DNA from 2 places in the Geobacillus thermopakistaniensis genome. Region 1 is predicted to be linked to the other one. Evidence: riboswitches for the same ligand, from Rfam matches in the RefSeq annotation. Region 1 holds a riboswitch; the other holds the start of a gene.
The links. A riboswitch is a leader RNA that binds a small molecule or an ion and turns the genes downstream of it on or off. The one in region 1 is predicted to bind S-adenosylmethionine.

Region 1 (7,537 bases):
ACCATTCAATATTTGCGAAGCGAAATCATTGATACGAAAGTGAAAGATTTCGTGAAAACAGCGCGCGCCAAGGGCGTTCTAGAACGCCAGATTTACTGGCGGCACATTTTGCGCAATTCGTTTTTGCCGATCGCAGCGTTTTTAGGCTATGAAATTACGGGGCTCATCGGCGGTTCCGTGTTTTTAGAGTCCATTTACAGTTATCCAGGGCTTGGACAACTGTTTTTGCAGTCGATTATGCAGCGCGACTACAGCGTCGTAACGGCGCTTGTGATGATTTCCGGGGTCGCGACGCTTGTGGGGACCTTGCTTTCTGACATTATTTTAAGTGCGGTCGATCCGCGCATTCGCATTGAGTAAGGGAGGGGCGTGGAATATGAAAATTGAGGTGAACCGTCCTGCTCCAGTTGAAATAGCCAGTGAGAAAAGCCCTTCCGCTCTTTCGATTATGTGGCGGGAGCTCGTCCGCGATCGGCTGGCTCTTGTTTCGCTCATTATATTGTCCGTCATTTTGCTGATTGTCTACGGCGCTTCCATTTTTTTAGACCAAGAGGAAATTGTAAAGGTAGACTTTTTGGCCATTCATTCGCCGCCATCGGCGGAACATTGGCTTGGCACCGATTATGGCGGCCGCGATGTGTTCGGCCAGCTGATCATTGGAGCCCGCAATTACTTTACGATCGGCCTGGCGATTACGCTAATCACAGGTGCGATCGGCCTTGTGGTGGGGCTTGTGGCCGGCTATTTCGGCGGCTGGATCGACAACGTCATCATGCGCATCATCGATTTTATTCTCGTCTTGCCGTTTTTAATGCTGGTGATCGTCTTTGTAGCCATCGTCCCGAAATACAATGTGGCGACGTTCATTTTGATTATGAGCGCGTTTTTATGGACGGGCAAAGCCCGGCTCATTCGCGCCAAGACGCTTGCCGAGCGGGAATTGGACTATGTCAGCGCATCCAAGACGCTCGGGACGCCGGATTGGAAAATCATTTTGTTTCAAATTTTGCCAAACTTAAGCTCCATTATCATCGTCAATTTGACGTTGAACTTAGCCGGCAACATCGGCATTGAGTCAGGTCTTACATACCTGGGGTTCGGGCTGCCGGAGAGCACGCCAAGCCTTGGGACGCTGGTCAGCTATGCGACCAATCCCGATGTGCTGCAAAACAAATGGTGGGTATGGCTGCCTGCATCATTGCTCATTTTGGTGATGATGCTGTGCATAAATTTCATCGGCCAAGCGTTAAACTCGGTCATTGGGATGCGAAAAAGCAAGAAAATGTGATGGACAATCCGAAATTCCAGAACAAAAAGCTGCGCCAAGCCATGGCGTACGCCATCAACAACCAAGAAGTGGCTGATCGCTTGTACCACGGCTTGCGCTTCCCGGCGACCACGCTGATCCCGCCGTCGTTCCCGGGATACCATGACAGCTCGATCAAAGGGTACACGTATAATCCGGAAAAAGCAAAACAGCTGCTTGATGAGGCCGGCTATAAAGATGTGGACGGCGACGGCTTGCGCGAAGATCCGAACGGCAAAAAGTTTACGATCAACTTTTTGGCGATGAGCGGCGGCGATATTGCCGAGCCGTTGGCGAAGTTTTACATGCAATGCTGGAAAGACGTTGGCTTGGATGTCCAATTGGTGGACGGCCGTCTGGCGGAGTTCAACTCGTTCTATGACATGGTTGAAAAAGATGACCCGAAAGTGGACGTTTACGCTGCCGCCTGGGGAACGGGAACGGACGTCGACCCGTACGGATTGTACGGCCGCAACGTCATGTTCAACTACTCGCGCTGGGTGAATGAGAAAAACGATGAACTGTTGGAAAAAGGCCATTCCGAACAGGCGTTTGACAAAGAATATCGTCGGAAAATTTACAGTGAATGGCAAAAGCTGATGAACGAAGAAGTTCCGGTCATTCCGACGTTGTATCGTTCGGCCATTTATGCCGTCAACAACCGCGTCGCCAACTTCACGGTCGATCCGGGCTCGAAACTGACGTGGAAAGATGTCGGCGTCACGTCCGAGCAACCGGAAGTCGAACAATGACGATTGTTGCCTTTGATGATGTATGATAAGATAGAAGATAAATTGCATACGTCTTATCAAGAGTGGGCGAGAGAACGGGCTTGATGACCCCACAGCAACCTGCCGCAGGCAAGGTGCTAACACCCGCAAAGCGGTTTCGCTTTGGATGATAAGAATGGCTCATGGCCCCTTTCGCATCATTCCGAGGCGAAGGGGGTTTTTGTCGATGGGAGGTGAAGGAGAAACAGTGGAGGAGGCGGTTTCGCTCCGCGCTTGCATGGCCGCTCATCTCCCTGCCGCAGCGTTCGCCGTTTGTGTCATGCGCTGTGTGCAGGCGGAGCTCATCCGGTTTGACCCTAAGGCGGCGGTGCATGTCGACCGTGGGGACGGATACGTTCATTTGTATGGGGAAGCGCAAGGAACAGCCTTTTCGTTGTTGTTGACCAACAGTGAGGCGGACGAATGGAAGGCGGACGGACCGTACGCCCTTGACCGCTACATATGGACAGAGCTTGGGAAAAAAGGGATTTTCCCGATGCAGATGACGCCGTATTTACAAGCAGTATGGTTAACTGAGTCATAGAAAGGAAGAGGGACGAATGGCAGTCAAAAAATTTGAACATGTCGGCATTCAAGTGAAAGACATCGAGGCATCGAAAGAGTTTTATCAAAATGTTGTCGGCTTGGAGCTGCTCGACGAAATGATTCATACGAACGGCACGATGAAATTGGCGTTTTTAGGGATTGGCGGCTCGATCATTGTCGAGCTGATCGAAGGATACAATCCGGATTTGCCGACGGAAGGAAAAGTGCACCATGTGGCGTTTACGGTGGAAGGCATTGAGCAGGAGAAAGAACGGCTTCAGTCGCTCGGTGTGCCGCTTGTGTGGGAAGAAATAACGACACTTCCGAACGGAGCAAAATATTTGTTCTTCCTCGGGCCCGACGGCGAATGGATCGAGTTTTACGAGCCTGCTCGATAAATGGCGTCACGCTAGGCGGCCAGCTGTTTGGGCCGCCTATGAATTTGCCGTCTGGCGATTGGCGCTTCGTTCCATTTTTCTTCGTATGGCCTTGCCTGCCGCTAGACAACAACCGTCCATGTAGGAGTCGTCGTCTTCTCGATTCAATGGTATACTAGAAAAAGAGAGGGGGAGGATGACGTGGAAGAAATGATCGTGCACGCGATTCAAGACGACTACCCTGATGAATTCGCCTGGTGCTACGGCTGCGGGCGTCTGAATGAACAAGGCCACCATTTTCGCACCGGGTGGCGGGGCGACAAAACGGTGACGGTGTATACGCCGCGTCCGGAACATACGGCGATTCCAGGGTTTGTGTACGGCGGGCTGATCGCCTCGCTCATTGATTGCCACGGCACCGGTTCAGCGGCGCTTGCCTTGCATCGGAAAAACGGCCATGAACCAGGGAGCGGGGAAACGCCGCCGCGCTTTGTCACTGCGTCGCTTCACGTCGATTTCGTCAAGCCGACGCCGCATGGAGTGCCGCTTGTCGCCGTCGGCACTGTGACGGAGATTCATCCGAAAAAATGGAAAGTGGACACCGAAGTGTTCGCCAACGGCGAACTGTGCGCCCGCGGGCAAGTCGTCGCCGTCGTAATGCCGAAAACGTTTGTCCGTGGGTAACAAGCAACAAAAGGCGCCGGAGAGCGGCTGTTTTTGACAGCGCTTTCTCCGGCGCTTGGCAACTGGTCGAAAACGGCTGCGCCTCACCTCGTTTCGCCATTGAGGACTGATGATGTCATGAAAAAGGCAACTCGACAACGCCTCTTCTCAAGTGGGGAAACCTTGTGAAATTGGTTCTCCTTTTTCAACAAAACCACCGATTTGGCGAACATCATCGTTTTTCGCCGGTTTTCTCGGATTCCTCTGATCATCGCTTTCCATGCGTTTCAAAACAACAACAGCAGCTGCTGTTTGGACTCGTCGAATCCAAGGAGAACGAGCATGCGCAAAAACGCCTTTTGGAGATCCATCACCTTCACGGTTTGTCCATGATCAGCACCGACGACGTGGCGCTCGCCACCTCTTTGCCGTTTTGCCGCACGATGGCGGTTACATAGGCGACGGTTTTCCCGAACTTTTCCACCCGCGCCTCGATTTCGGCTTCTCCAGCCGCCGCTGGGCGGTGAAACGTCGTCTGCAAGTTGATGGAGGCGTGCATTTGGTCATCGCGAAGCAAGGTCGTCACCGCATACGCCATGAGAATGTCCGCCGCCGCCCCGACGAACCCGCCCATAATCACCCCGTTGCCGTTGAGCAGCGATTCGCTGATCGTCCATACGCCTTTCGCATAGCCGTCTCGGGCTTCCGTCAGGCGGACGCCGAGCGTTTCGTCGCATGGGGGCGGCGCGCTTTGACCGGCGATGACAGCGTGCAAGTTGGTCATTGGCTTCATGTGGAACACCCTTTCTGTTGTCAATCATGTTTTTTTATTCGCCAAACGGCGGCGATTTCCTCTTTTCGCGTGCATGAGGAGGAGAACGGCAAAGCTGTGGCGAAAGAAACAAGCAGCTGATGATGGAAAGGAGATGGTCTCATGTATCAACCGCCAGACGCCGGCCGTTGGACGGGACGGATTGACAGCGTGAGCGATGAGCAGGCGTTTCGTCTTCATCAGCGCATTCGCTTGCTCGATTTGTCGCAGCCATTGGAGACGGTGGAACGAGCGGCGGCATTCATCGGGTTTGCGTGCGACGAAGGAGTGCGCCGCAACCAAGGCCGCCAAGGGGCGAAAGAGGCGCCGGCCGCCGTCAAAGCGGCGCTGGCCCGGCTGCCTTGGCATCTTCCGGAAGGGGTCGTTGTCTATGACGCAGGCGATGTCGTTTGCGTCGATGAACGGCTCGAACAAAGCCAGACTGAACTTGGGAAGGCGGTCGCCCGCCTGCTGAAAAACGGGATGGCGTCTATCGTGATCGGCGGCGGCCATGAGACGGCGTACGGCCATTACTTGGGCGTTCGCGAAGCGCTCGGGCCCGAAGCCCGCCTTGGCATCCTCAACATTGACGCCCATTTCGACTTGCGCCCGTACGATGACGGGCCGACGTCCGGGACGATGTTTCGGCAAATATTGGATCAAGACGAACGGGTCCGTTACTTCTGCCTCGGCATTCAGCGGCTTGGCAACACGGCGGCGCTGTTTGCGGCGGCCGAGACGTACGGCTGCCGGTACATGCTTGAAGACGAGCTGACCGCAGGGCCGATCGAGGCCGCCTATGAACAAATCGAGGAATTTGCCGCTCATCACGATGCCGTGATGTTGACCATTTGCATGGACGCCATCAGCGCGGCTGCCGCGCCGGGGGTGAGCGCGCCGTCGCCGTTTGGACTCGCTCCGTCGCTAGTGCGCGCTCTCGTCCGCCGAATCGTTTCTCATCCGAAAACGATCAGCGTCGATCTTTGCGAAGTCAATCCACTCTGGGATGAAGGCGGAAAAACGGTGGCGTTGGCCGCCGCCTTTTGCATGGAAGCGCTCCTTCATTTTCGACGCTTGCAGCCAAGGCGGTGAGAACGTGAAATTGGTCATTGCCGAACGGGACGACAAGGAACGAGAAGCGATCCGCTGGCTCGTGTCCGCGTATTCCTTGCCGATTGAGCGGGTGTATACGGCGGCTACGGTCGAGGAGATGATGGCGTTTCTTGAGCGGGAGGCGCCGGAGCTATTGTACGTCGAACTGGATATGATTCCGTATGAACGATGGTCGAAGGCGACATCCCACGTCCGCTTGTTTTGCCAACGCGTGATTGCCGCAACGGCCGAGGCGACGTTTGCGCGGGCGAAACAAGCCATCGACTGGCAATGCGTCGATTTGCTTGTGAAGCCGCTTGAGCCCGCCAAGCTGAAACAAGCGTTGAGGACGGCGGTTTCGCTTTCCTCCAACAGCCGCTCGAGCCTGACAGCGGGTTTTGACGGCCATGACGACTACCGCGCATTATTTTACGATGACCCCGCCGCAGCTTCCACCCATGTATGGCTTGTGCAGGCGGAACAGCCTGCCTTGTCTCGGGAAGTGATCCGCTTTTTAACGAGCTATCCGTTTCGCGGACGGGCGCGCGTATTGCCGCTCACCCATATGGCGGTTTGCCTGCTTCCCGATTTGCCGGGCGACGGGAAAGAAGAGGCGTGGAAGCTGTTGCGCGATTGGGAAGAGGAGCATCATGAGCCGCTCGCGGTTGTCGTGATGCCGCCTGATGGTCGGAAAACGGTGCGCGGGCAATACCAAGCGGCCCGCCGGTTGCTGGAGACGACGTTTTTCATTGGCTATCGCCAAGTGATCGCTCCCGCTTCGGAATACGAACAGTGGCGTGAGCTCGATCCGTTTTTGACGCCGGAGGAGCAGCGGCAATGGATCGAGATGCTCGAGCGGTTCGACCATGAAGGGGTGAAGCGATGGCTGCGGCGCGAATTCTCCCATTGGAAGCCGCCGTTTCCGAGCCCGGAGATGGTGCGGACGCGGCTGACGAGCATCTTGGCGCAAATCCGCCGGTTTATGAAAACATACGGCCTTGACCGCGGCGGAACCGAGCGGGAGTATATGCGCATTTTTCAAGACATTTTGTACAATCCCGTCTTGTATCGCATCGTTCAAGAATTGATTTTATTTTTATATCGATTGTTCCATGAGGCCAAGCAGGCCGAGGAAGACGCGCGCGTCGACGCCGTGGAGCGCGGCCTCCGCTATATGGAGGCGCATTTTCGCGATCCGTCGCTCACGCTTGAGCGGGTCGCGGCCGCCGCCGGGCGCAGCCCCGCGTATTTCAGCCATTTGTTGTCGAAAAAGCGCGGCGTGACGTTTCGCCAGTGGCTGACCAACCGGCGGCTTGAGGAAGCGAAACGGCTGCTTCGGCAGACGGATTTGTCGATTAAAGAAATCGCCGAACAAACCGGGTTTCGCACCGCCCATTATTTGATGCGCGTCTTTAAAGCCGAACTGAACCAGACGCCGACCGCCTACCGCGATGAACAACGGCTGAAACCGTCATCACCGCGGTAGGCGGTTTTTTCAAAAGAAATGAACATATATCAAAAGAAATGGATAGATGAAGCGAAAAGAAAAAAGAAATTTCAAAAAAAATGGATCATCTTGAAAAGACGAGAATCTATCTCCATCCTCTTGGCTTCCTTACAATAAAAAGCAAAGAGGAAAAAGGAGAGGATGACGATGGCAGAAAAACGGACCGTACGCCCGTTTGCGGGAACAGAGCGGCGGGCGAAAGGATGGATTCAAGAAGCGGCGTTGCGTATGTTAAACAACAATTTGCATCCCGATGTCGCCGAGCGGCCGGATGAGTTGATCGTCTACGGCGGCATCGGCAAGGCGGCGCGCAACTGGGAATGTTACGAGGCGATTGTGGACACCCTTCTTCGTTTAGAAAACGATGAAACGTTGCTCATTCAATCCGGCAAGCCGGTGGCGGTGTTTCGCACGCATCCGGACGCCCCTCGCGTGCTGATCGCCAACTCCAACCTCGTGCCCGCA
Region 2 (7,537 bases), on a different contig from region 1:
ACCGACAACGTTTTCGTCGTCGGCCCCATCGAACCGGCGACAAAGCGCGGCCAGTCCGGGGTGGAGAACGACTCAGCCGTTTGTTTGGCGAGTTTGGCCGCTTCGATGTTCAGCTCAAGCGCCAAATGACCGAGGCCATATTCGTCAAGCACGATGCGTGTCGCTCCGAACGTGTTCGTTTCAATGATATCAGCACCGGCTTCTAGGTACGCTTCATGAATGCGGCGGATGACATGCGGGGCGGTGAGGGTCAAATATTCGTTGCACCCTTCATACGCCTCGCCGCCAAAGTCGGCGGCCGATAGGTTGGCGCTTTGGATCATCGTGCCCATGGCGCCATCGATGACAAGAATTTTTCTTTGCAGTTGCTGTTCTAAGGTGACGTTAGCCATGAACAACCTTCCTTTCTTTGGCGGCCGCTTCTTTTTCGTGAATGTAGCGGACAAGCTCGACCGTCATGTCGTAGCGCAAGAACGGCGTGATCAAATAAATGCCGTTAAACAAATCAAACGCAGCGTCAATGAGCGATTTGGCGATAGCGATGCCTTCCTTGGCTGCTTGCACCGGGTCGCCGCCGCACGCCGCCATGCGGGCGCGAATCTCGTCAGAGAGCGTAATGCCCGGCACTTCATGATGCAAAAAGTCGGCGTTGCGCGCGCTCACAAGTGGCATAATGCCGATGTAAATCGGCGTGTCAAGATGCTTGGTCGCTTCGTGCACTTCAACGATTTTCTCTTCCGAGTAAATCGGCTGGGTCAAGAAATAGTGGGCGCCGCATTGAATTTTTTTCTCCATTCGCTCAACTGCTTTATCCAAATGGCGGACGTTCGGGTTGAACGCAGCGCCGATCGAGAAGTTCGTTTTTTGCCCAAGCGGTTTGCCCGAGTACGACAGCCCTTCGTTAAACTGGCGGATCAAGCGGATCAAATCGAACGATGATAAATCATACACCGACGTTGCTCCTGGGAAGTCGCCGATTTTCGACGGGTCGCCGGTAATGGCGAGCACGTCGGTGATGCCGAGCGTATGCAAGCCCATCAAATGCGACTGCAAGCCGATCAAATTGCGATCGCGGCATGTAATATGCACAAGCGGGCGGATGCCGAGCTGCTCCTTGATGATCGTGGCGACAGCGGCGTTGCTGATGCGCGGCGTGGCGAGCGAGTTGTCGGCCAACGTCAGCGCATCGATGCCGGCGTCATGGAGCGCTTTCGCCCCAGCAAGAAACTTGTCAATCCCCAATTTTTTCGGCGGATCCAGCTCCACAATGACCGAGCGGCGCGTGCGGGCAAGCTCGGGAAGGGGAGATGGGGCGGGCCGATCCGCTTGCACTGATACAGACACCGCGCGCCGTTTCACCGTTTTTTCCGTCACCGGCGTTCGGTCGGAGAGCGCTTTTGCCATCGCTGCGATATGCTTCGGCGTCGTGCCGCAGCACCCGCCGATCAAGCGCACCCCTTGGTCGCGGAACGCTTTGGCTGTTTCCTCGAAATATTCAGCGTTCGTCTCATAGACAAGCCGGCCATCGCGGTAATCCGGGAGGCTCGCGTTCGGATACGCCGACAAAAATGCCTGCTTCGGCAGCGGCACTTCCTCGAGCGACCGAAGCATATGATATGGACCGAGACGACAGTTCAGTCCGACGACATCGGCCCCGAGCGCCTCTAGGCGGGCAAGGGCGTCCGCGAGCGGCGTGCCATCTTGCAAGACGCCGACTTCATGGAGCGAGACGTGAGCGATAATCGGCAAGTCGGTCTCTTTGCGGGCGATGGCAAGCACCGTCTCCAACTCTTCCAAATCGTAATACGTCTCGAGCAGCACGCCGTCGACTCCTTCAGCCAGCAGGACAAACAGCTGCTCGCGAAACGTCCGTTTCACTTCTTCGAGCGTGACGACGCTTTTGTTTAACGTGCGCAGCCCCCCGATCGTCCCGAGCACGTACGCCCGCCCGTTCGCCGCTTGCCTGGCGAGCCGCACCGCCGCGCGGTTGATGGCCGGCACCTCATCTTCAAGGCCGTAGCGGGCGAGTTTCACATAGTTGGCGCCGTATGTATTCGTCTGAATGACGTCGGCGCCCGCGGCGATATACGCTTCATGAATATGGACGATTTCATCTGGATTGGATAGATTCAATTCTTCAAAACAACGGTCAATGCCGTGCGAATATAAAAGCGTTCCCATCGCCCCGTCGGCGATGAGAATGCGCTCTTTCAACTTATCCAGCAATCCCACGTTCGATTCCCCCGTTTCTCCGTAGTAAAAGAAAAAAGCCTTCTATAAGAAGAAGACTTTTCATTCGCTTCTTCTTATCTTCCAGGCTTCCGCCTGTCTGGATTTAGCACCTTGGCCGCGGGCCAGGTTGCTGAGGGTTCACCGGGCCAGTCCCTCCCCCTCTCTTGATAAGAATGTCCGTATGCAATTGTGCGGCAGCGTTTTGATGATTACTATATAATTTAATGTATTTTTCGAAATTATTCAATACGGTGAAGCGAGGAAATTTCAAAAAAGAATTTCTCGGATCAACGGAGAAGCTCTTTTCCACATTGGGGGCAAAATTGGAAATTGTGCTGCACATGCCCGCCGCAATGAGGGCAATGCTTGTTTGGCTGTTTATGGCTTCCAAATCGGACGTTCAGCGGGTCGGGCTCTTCCTCGCTGTCGACAATGTCCAATAAGGACATGCGTTGTTTTCCCGTCGCATTTTTGTAATGGTAAAACGCTTGAAATACGCCGATGGCGATGACGACAAGGCCGAAAAACGGAAAAAAGCGGGCGGCGGGAAACGGCGAGTCCGCGGTGATGGAGAATGCCATCACCATCCAAAAGATGCCGAACAACACAGCGGCGATGCTGCCGAAGAGTCCTTGCATCGACGGACCGCGGCCGGGTTTGATGCTTTTCAATTTCATTCCTCCCTAACAGAATTCATAGATATATTATAATAGAAAAAATTGGTTTTTTCCATGTTCACATAGAAACGTTTGAGCCGATAGAGGCAAAAATATTAGATTTTTAATTGGATTTATTTTTCAATACCTTGATTATGTCTTGTAAGAGAGGAAAACGGGCGGTATGTTGCCTTATCAATTGCATCATCGACCATTTTTCGCTTCTTAAGCATTGGCATGGGTGGGAAGACCGTTCAACGATCGTTTTGTCATTGCACTTTCATTGTCTCTATGTTCTAATTAGGAATGATGGAGATGAAGAAGACGGGGGGCTGAAAGTGAACGGAGAAATCATCCGCTTCGAGCGAGTGACGAAGGAATACGACGGCGCAGCCGTACTGGATGATGTCAGTTTTGCGATGGAGCGCGGGAAGTTTTATACGCTGCTTGGACCATCGGGTTGTGGGAAGACAACGATTTTGCGGCTGATTGCCGGGTTTATCGAGCCGACGGAAGGAACGATTTATTTCCACGGAAAGCCGATTCAAAACGTCCCGCCGAACAAACGGCAAGTCAACACTGTTTTTCAAGACTATGCATTGTTCCCTCATCTCGATGTGTTTGAAAACGTTGCGTTTGGTTTGCGCGTGAAAAAGATGAAAGAAACCGACATTCGCGAGAAAGTGAGGGAAGCGCTTCGGTTTGTCAACTTAGACGGCTATGAGCGCCGCCGCATTCAAGAAATGTCAGGCGGCCAGCGTCAGCGCGTCGCCATTGCCCGGGCGATTGTCAATGAACCTGAGGTGCTGCTCTTGGATGAACCGCTGTCAGCCTTGGATTTGAAACTGCGCACGGAAATGCAGTATGAACTTCGTGAATTGCAGCGCCGATTGGGCATTACGTTTATTTTTGTCACGCATGATCAAGAAGAAGCGCTGGCGATGTCCGATTACATTTTTGTTCTGAATAAAGGGAAAATTCAGCAGTTTGGGACGCCGAAAGACATTTACGACGAGCCTGTCAATCGATTCGTCGCCGATTTCATTGGCGAATCGAACATTTTGTCAGGGCGCATGATCGACGATTTCCTCGTCGAATTTGCCGGCAAACAGTTTGCGTGTGTTGACCGCGGCTTCGCGCCAAACGAACCGGTCGATGTCGTCATCCGCCCGGAAGATTTGGAGCTCGCGGCGCCGGAAGACGGGCAGATCGTCATCCGCGTCGATTCGCTCTTATTCCGCGGTGTCCATTATGAAATTTGCGGCTATGACGAAAACGGCAACGAATGGCTTGTCCATTCGACGAAAAAGGCCGAAGTCGGGGAAACGGTCGGCCTTCGTTTTGAACCGGAAGCGATTCACGTCATGCGACTCGAAAAGGAGGATGAGGACGCATGACGGAACGGGCGTGGCGGAACTGGTATTTAATCCCTTATGGCATTTGGCTTGTGCTGTTTGTCGTGGCCCCGATTGTCTTTTTGGTGTATGAATCGTTTTTGGATCTTGACGGCCATTGGACGTTGTCCAACTACAAATCCGTGTGGACGCCCATTTATTTGAAAATGATGGCGTATTCGTTTTGGTATGCGTTTTTAATCACGCTTGTGTCGCTGCTCATCGGCTATCCGACCGCCTATTGGCTGACGAAGACGCGGCACAAGCAGCTATGGCTGTTGTTGCTTATTTTGCCGATGTGGGTGAATTTGCTGCTGAAGGTGTATGCGTTTTTAGGGCTGTTCGGCACGTACGGGCTGGCCAACGCTTTGTTGAAAGCGCTGGGCGTCGGGCCGCGGCAGCTGTTGTTCACCGATTTCAGTTTTGTCTTTGTGTCGGTGTACATTTTTATTCCGTTTATGGTGCTGCCGATTTTCAACGCGCTGGAGGAGCTGCCGCCATCGCTTGTCGATGCCGCCCGCGATTTGGGCGCTTCGGCTTGGACGACGTTCCGCCGCGTCGTCTTTCCGCTCACGCTTGGCGGAGTGAAGGCCGGCTGCCAAGCGGTATTCATCCCGGCGCTGTCGCTGTTTATGATTACACGCCTTGTCGCTGGCAACCGCGTCATTACGCTCGGCACCGCCATTGAGCAGCATTTTCTTGTCACCCAAAACTGGGGGATGGGGGCGACGATCGCTGTTGTGTTAATGATCGCCATGGCGGTCATCGTCATCCTGACAGGAAGCGGAAGAAAAGAGGGAAGCCGATGAAACGGATGCAGGCGTGGGGACGTGTGTACTTGTTAGTCGTGTTTGCCGTGATGTATATGCCGATTGTGTATTTGATGTATTATTCTTTCAACAGCGGCGGGGCGATGCACGATTTTCAATCGTTCACGCTCAAGTGGTACCGCGACGTGCTGTCCGACGACCGCTTGCTCATCATCGTTTTGAATACAATCGTCGTTGCGCTGCTGTCGGCGGCGGTTGCGACGATACTTGGGGTCATCGGAGCGCTCGCCGTTTACTATGTCAAGCGGCAGCGAACGAAAAACGCTCTTCTCGCCCTCAACAACGTGCTGATCGTCAGCCCCGATGTCATCATCGGCGCTTCGTTTTTGCTGCTGTTTACAATCGCTGGCATCAAGCTCGGCTTTACGTCCGTGCTGTTGTCTCATATTGCGTTCAGCGTGCCGATTGTCGTGTTGATGGTGCTGCCGAAACTGGAAGAAATGAGCCCGACGCTGATTGATGCGGCTAGAGATTTAGGAGCCAGTCATTGGCAAGTGCTGTCCGGTGTGGTGCTGCCGTTTTTGGCTCCGAGCATATGGGCGGGCTTTTTCATGGCGCTCACGTATTCGCTCGATGACTTTGCCGTGACCTTTTTTGTCACGGGAAATGGGTTCTCGACGCTGTCCGTGGAAATTTATTCGCGGGCGCGCCAAGGCATTTCCTTGTCGATCAACGCATTGTCGACGCTTCTGTTTTTATTTACCATGTTGCTCGTTATCGGCTATTACGTGCTTAGCCAAAAAGGCGGCCGCTTGTACGGGATAGGGGGGCGAAAGTAGGTGAGACGGCTTGTCCAAGGATTTGCGGCCGTGTTTATCGCCGCGTTCGTCCTGATGTTTGTCACTCATCGGCTGAACGAAGCGGAAGGGTACGGCGGAGGCAAAACGGTGACGGTCTACAACTGGGGCGATTACATTGACCCCGCGCTCATTCGCGAATTTGAAAAAGAGACAGGGTGGAAAGTGATTTACCAAACGTTTGATTCCAATGAGGCGATGATGGCGAAAATCGCCCAAGGCGGGGCAACGTTTGACGTCGCCGTTCCATCCGATTACGCCATCAGCAAAATGATCGAAGAAAAGCTGCTTCTGCCGCTTGATTACCGAAAGCTTCCCAATTTGCAATATATCGAGCCGCGGTTTCTCAACTTGTCGTTTGATCCGCACAACCGGTATTCCGTGCCGTATTTTTGGGGGACGGTCGGCATCGTCTACAACCGCGAGATGCTTGGCGGCAAGACCATCACAAGCTGGAACGACTTATGGGATCCAAGCTTGCGCAATCAAATTTTGCTTGTCGACGGGGCGCGCGAAGTGATGGGGATGGCGTTAAACAGCCTCGGCTATTCGCTCAATGACACGAACAAAGCCCACTTGCAAGAAGCCAAGCGGAAGCTCGATCGGCTCATGCCGAACGTGAAGGCGATTGTCGGCGATGAAATCAAGCTGCTGCTTGCCAATGAAGAAGCAGCCATCGGCGTCGTCTGGTCGGGCGATGCGGCCGAAATCATCGCGGAAAACGACAAGCTCGACTATGTCGTGCCGAAAGAAGGCTCCAACTTATGGTTTGACAACATGGTCATTCCGAAAACAGCGAAAAACATCGAAGGAGCGCACGCGTTCATCAACTTTATGCTCGACCCAAAACACGCGGCGCAAAACGCCGAGTATGTCGGCTATTCGACGCCGAATAAAAAGGCGCTTGCCTATTTGCCAAAAGACATCGCGGGCGATCGGCGCTTTTACCCCGATTTGGATTCAGCTGGGCATCTCGAAGTGTACGAAAACTTAGGGAAACACATGCTCGCCTACTACAACGAACTGTTTTTGCAGTTTAAGATGCAGCAAAAGTAACCATATAGATGCAACGAAATCGTTTCACATATCCTTGACGGAAAAAGTGGCTTATCCATTTTTGACTGTCGAAGGCAAGCCACAGGCTTGCCTCCGTCACGCTTTAGCGTGACGGAAGACCGAACAACGACTCGCTTCACAGACCCATTCATGGGTCTGGAAGCGGCGTTGTTTGGTCACTCGACAGTCGGATGCAATGACCGGTAAAAACGAAAAGTGTTAAAGCTTTACATTGCATCTATACAATCAGAGCAGGCGCCGCCCTCTGCAATAGGGAGATGGGCGCCTGCTTGGCGTTTGCGTAAAGGGTTGCGCCGCTTCCCTAGCGCGCGGGAACGAAGAAGCCCATGGGCGGCTTCACATACAAGAAGGGATCGGACGCAGGGAAGAAGAATAGAAAGACATGATATGATGAAAAAGAGGAGGTGGGAACGTTGCCCAATCATTTGCCTATGGAAGAAAATGTGATGGATATGCTCATCGGCGGCTTTTCGGTTGTGATGTTGATCGCGGTTGCGACAATCGTTTTTCTTTGGCGAAGGAATCGAGAGGGGCGGGCGTTTCTGTGGATA

Region 2: linked by a shared signal. The riboswitch ahead of T260_RS130295 (bifunctional homocysteine S-methyltransferase/methylenetetrahydrofolate reductase) and the one ahead of T260_RS126455 (hypothetical protein) in region 1 are both predicted to bind S-adenosylmethionine.

Annotation. Positions count from the first base shown of each region.
Region 1 is NZ_AYSF01000063.1:6,479-14,015, reverse strand. It holds partial or broken gene T260_RS126440 (ABC transporter permease) at 1-360, shown strand, start outside; gene T260_RS126445 (ABC transporter permease) at 377-1,288, shown strand; partial or broken gene T260_RS126450 (ABC transporter substrate-binding protein) at 1,249-2,058, shown strand; SAM riboswitch class I at 2,109-2,213, shown strand; gene T260_RS126455 (hypothetical protein) at 2,264-2,620, shown strand; gene T260_RS126460 (VOC family protein) at 2,637-3,020, shown strand; gene T260_RS126465 (PaaI family thioesterase) at 3,201-3,683, shown strand; gene T260_RS126470 (PaaI family thioesterase) at 4,039-4,455, opposite strand; gene hutG (formimidoylglutamase) at 4,597-5,565, shown strand; gene T260_RS126480 (helix-turn-helix domain-containing protein) at 5,570-7,051, shown strand; gene hutU (urocanate hydratase) at 7,220-7,537, shown strand, end outside.
Region 2 is NZ_AYSF01000045.1:30,767-38,303, reverse strand. It holds gene metH (methionine synthase) at 1-392, opposite strand, end outside; gene T260_RS130295 (bifunctional homocysteine S-methyltransferase/methylenetetrahydrofolate reductase) at 385-2,232, opposite strand; SAM riboswitch class I at 2,304-2,406, opposite strand; gene T260_RS130300 (DUF7577 domain-containing protein) at 2,520-2,903, opposite strand; gene T260_RS130305 (ABC transporter ATP-binding protein) at 3,227-4,285, shown strand; gene T260_RS130310 (ABC transporter permease) at 4,282-5,091, shown strand; gene T260_RS130315 (ABC transporter permease) at 5,088-5,891, shown strand; gene T260_RS130320 (ABC transporter substrate-binding protein) at 5,892-6,965, shown strand; gene T260_RS0120170 (hypothetical protein) at 7,400-7,537, shown strand, end outside.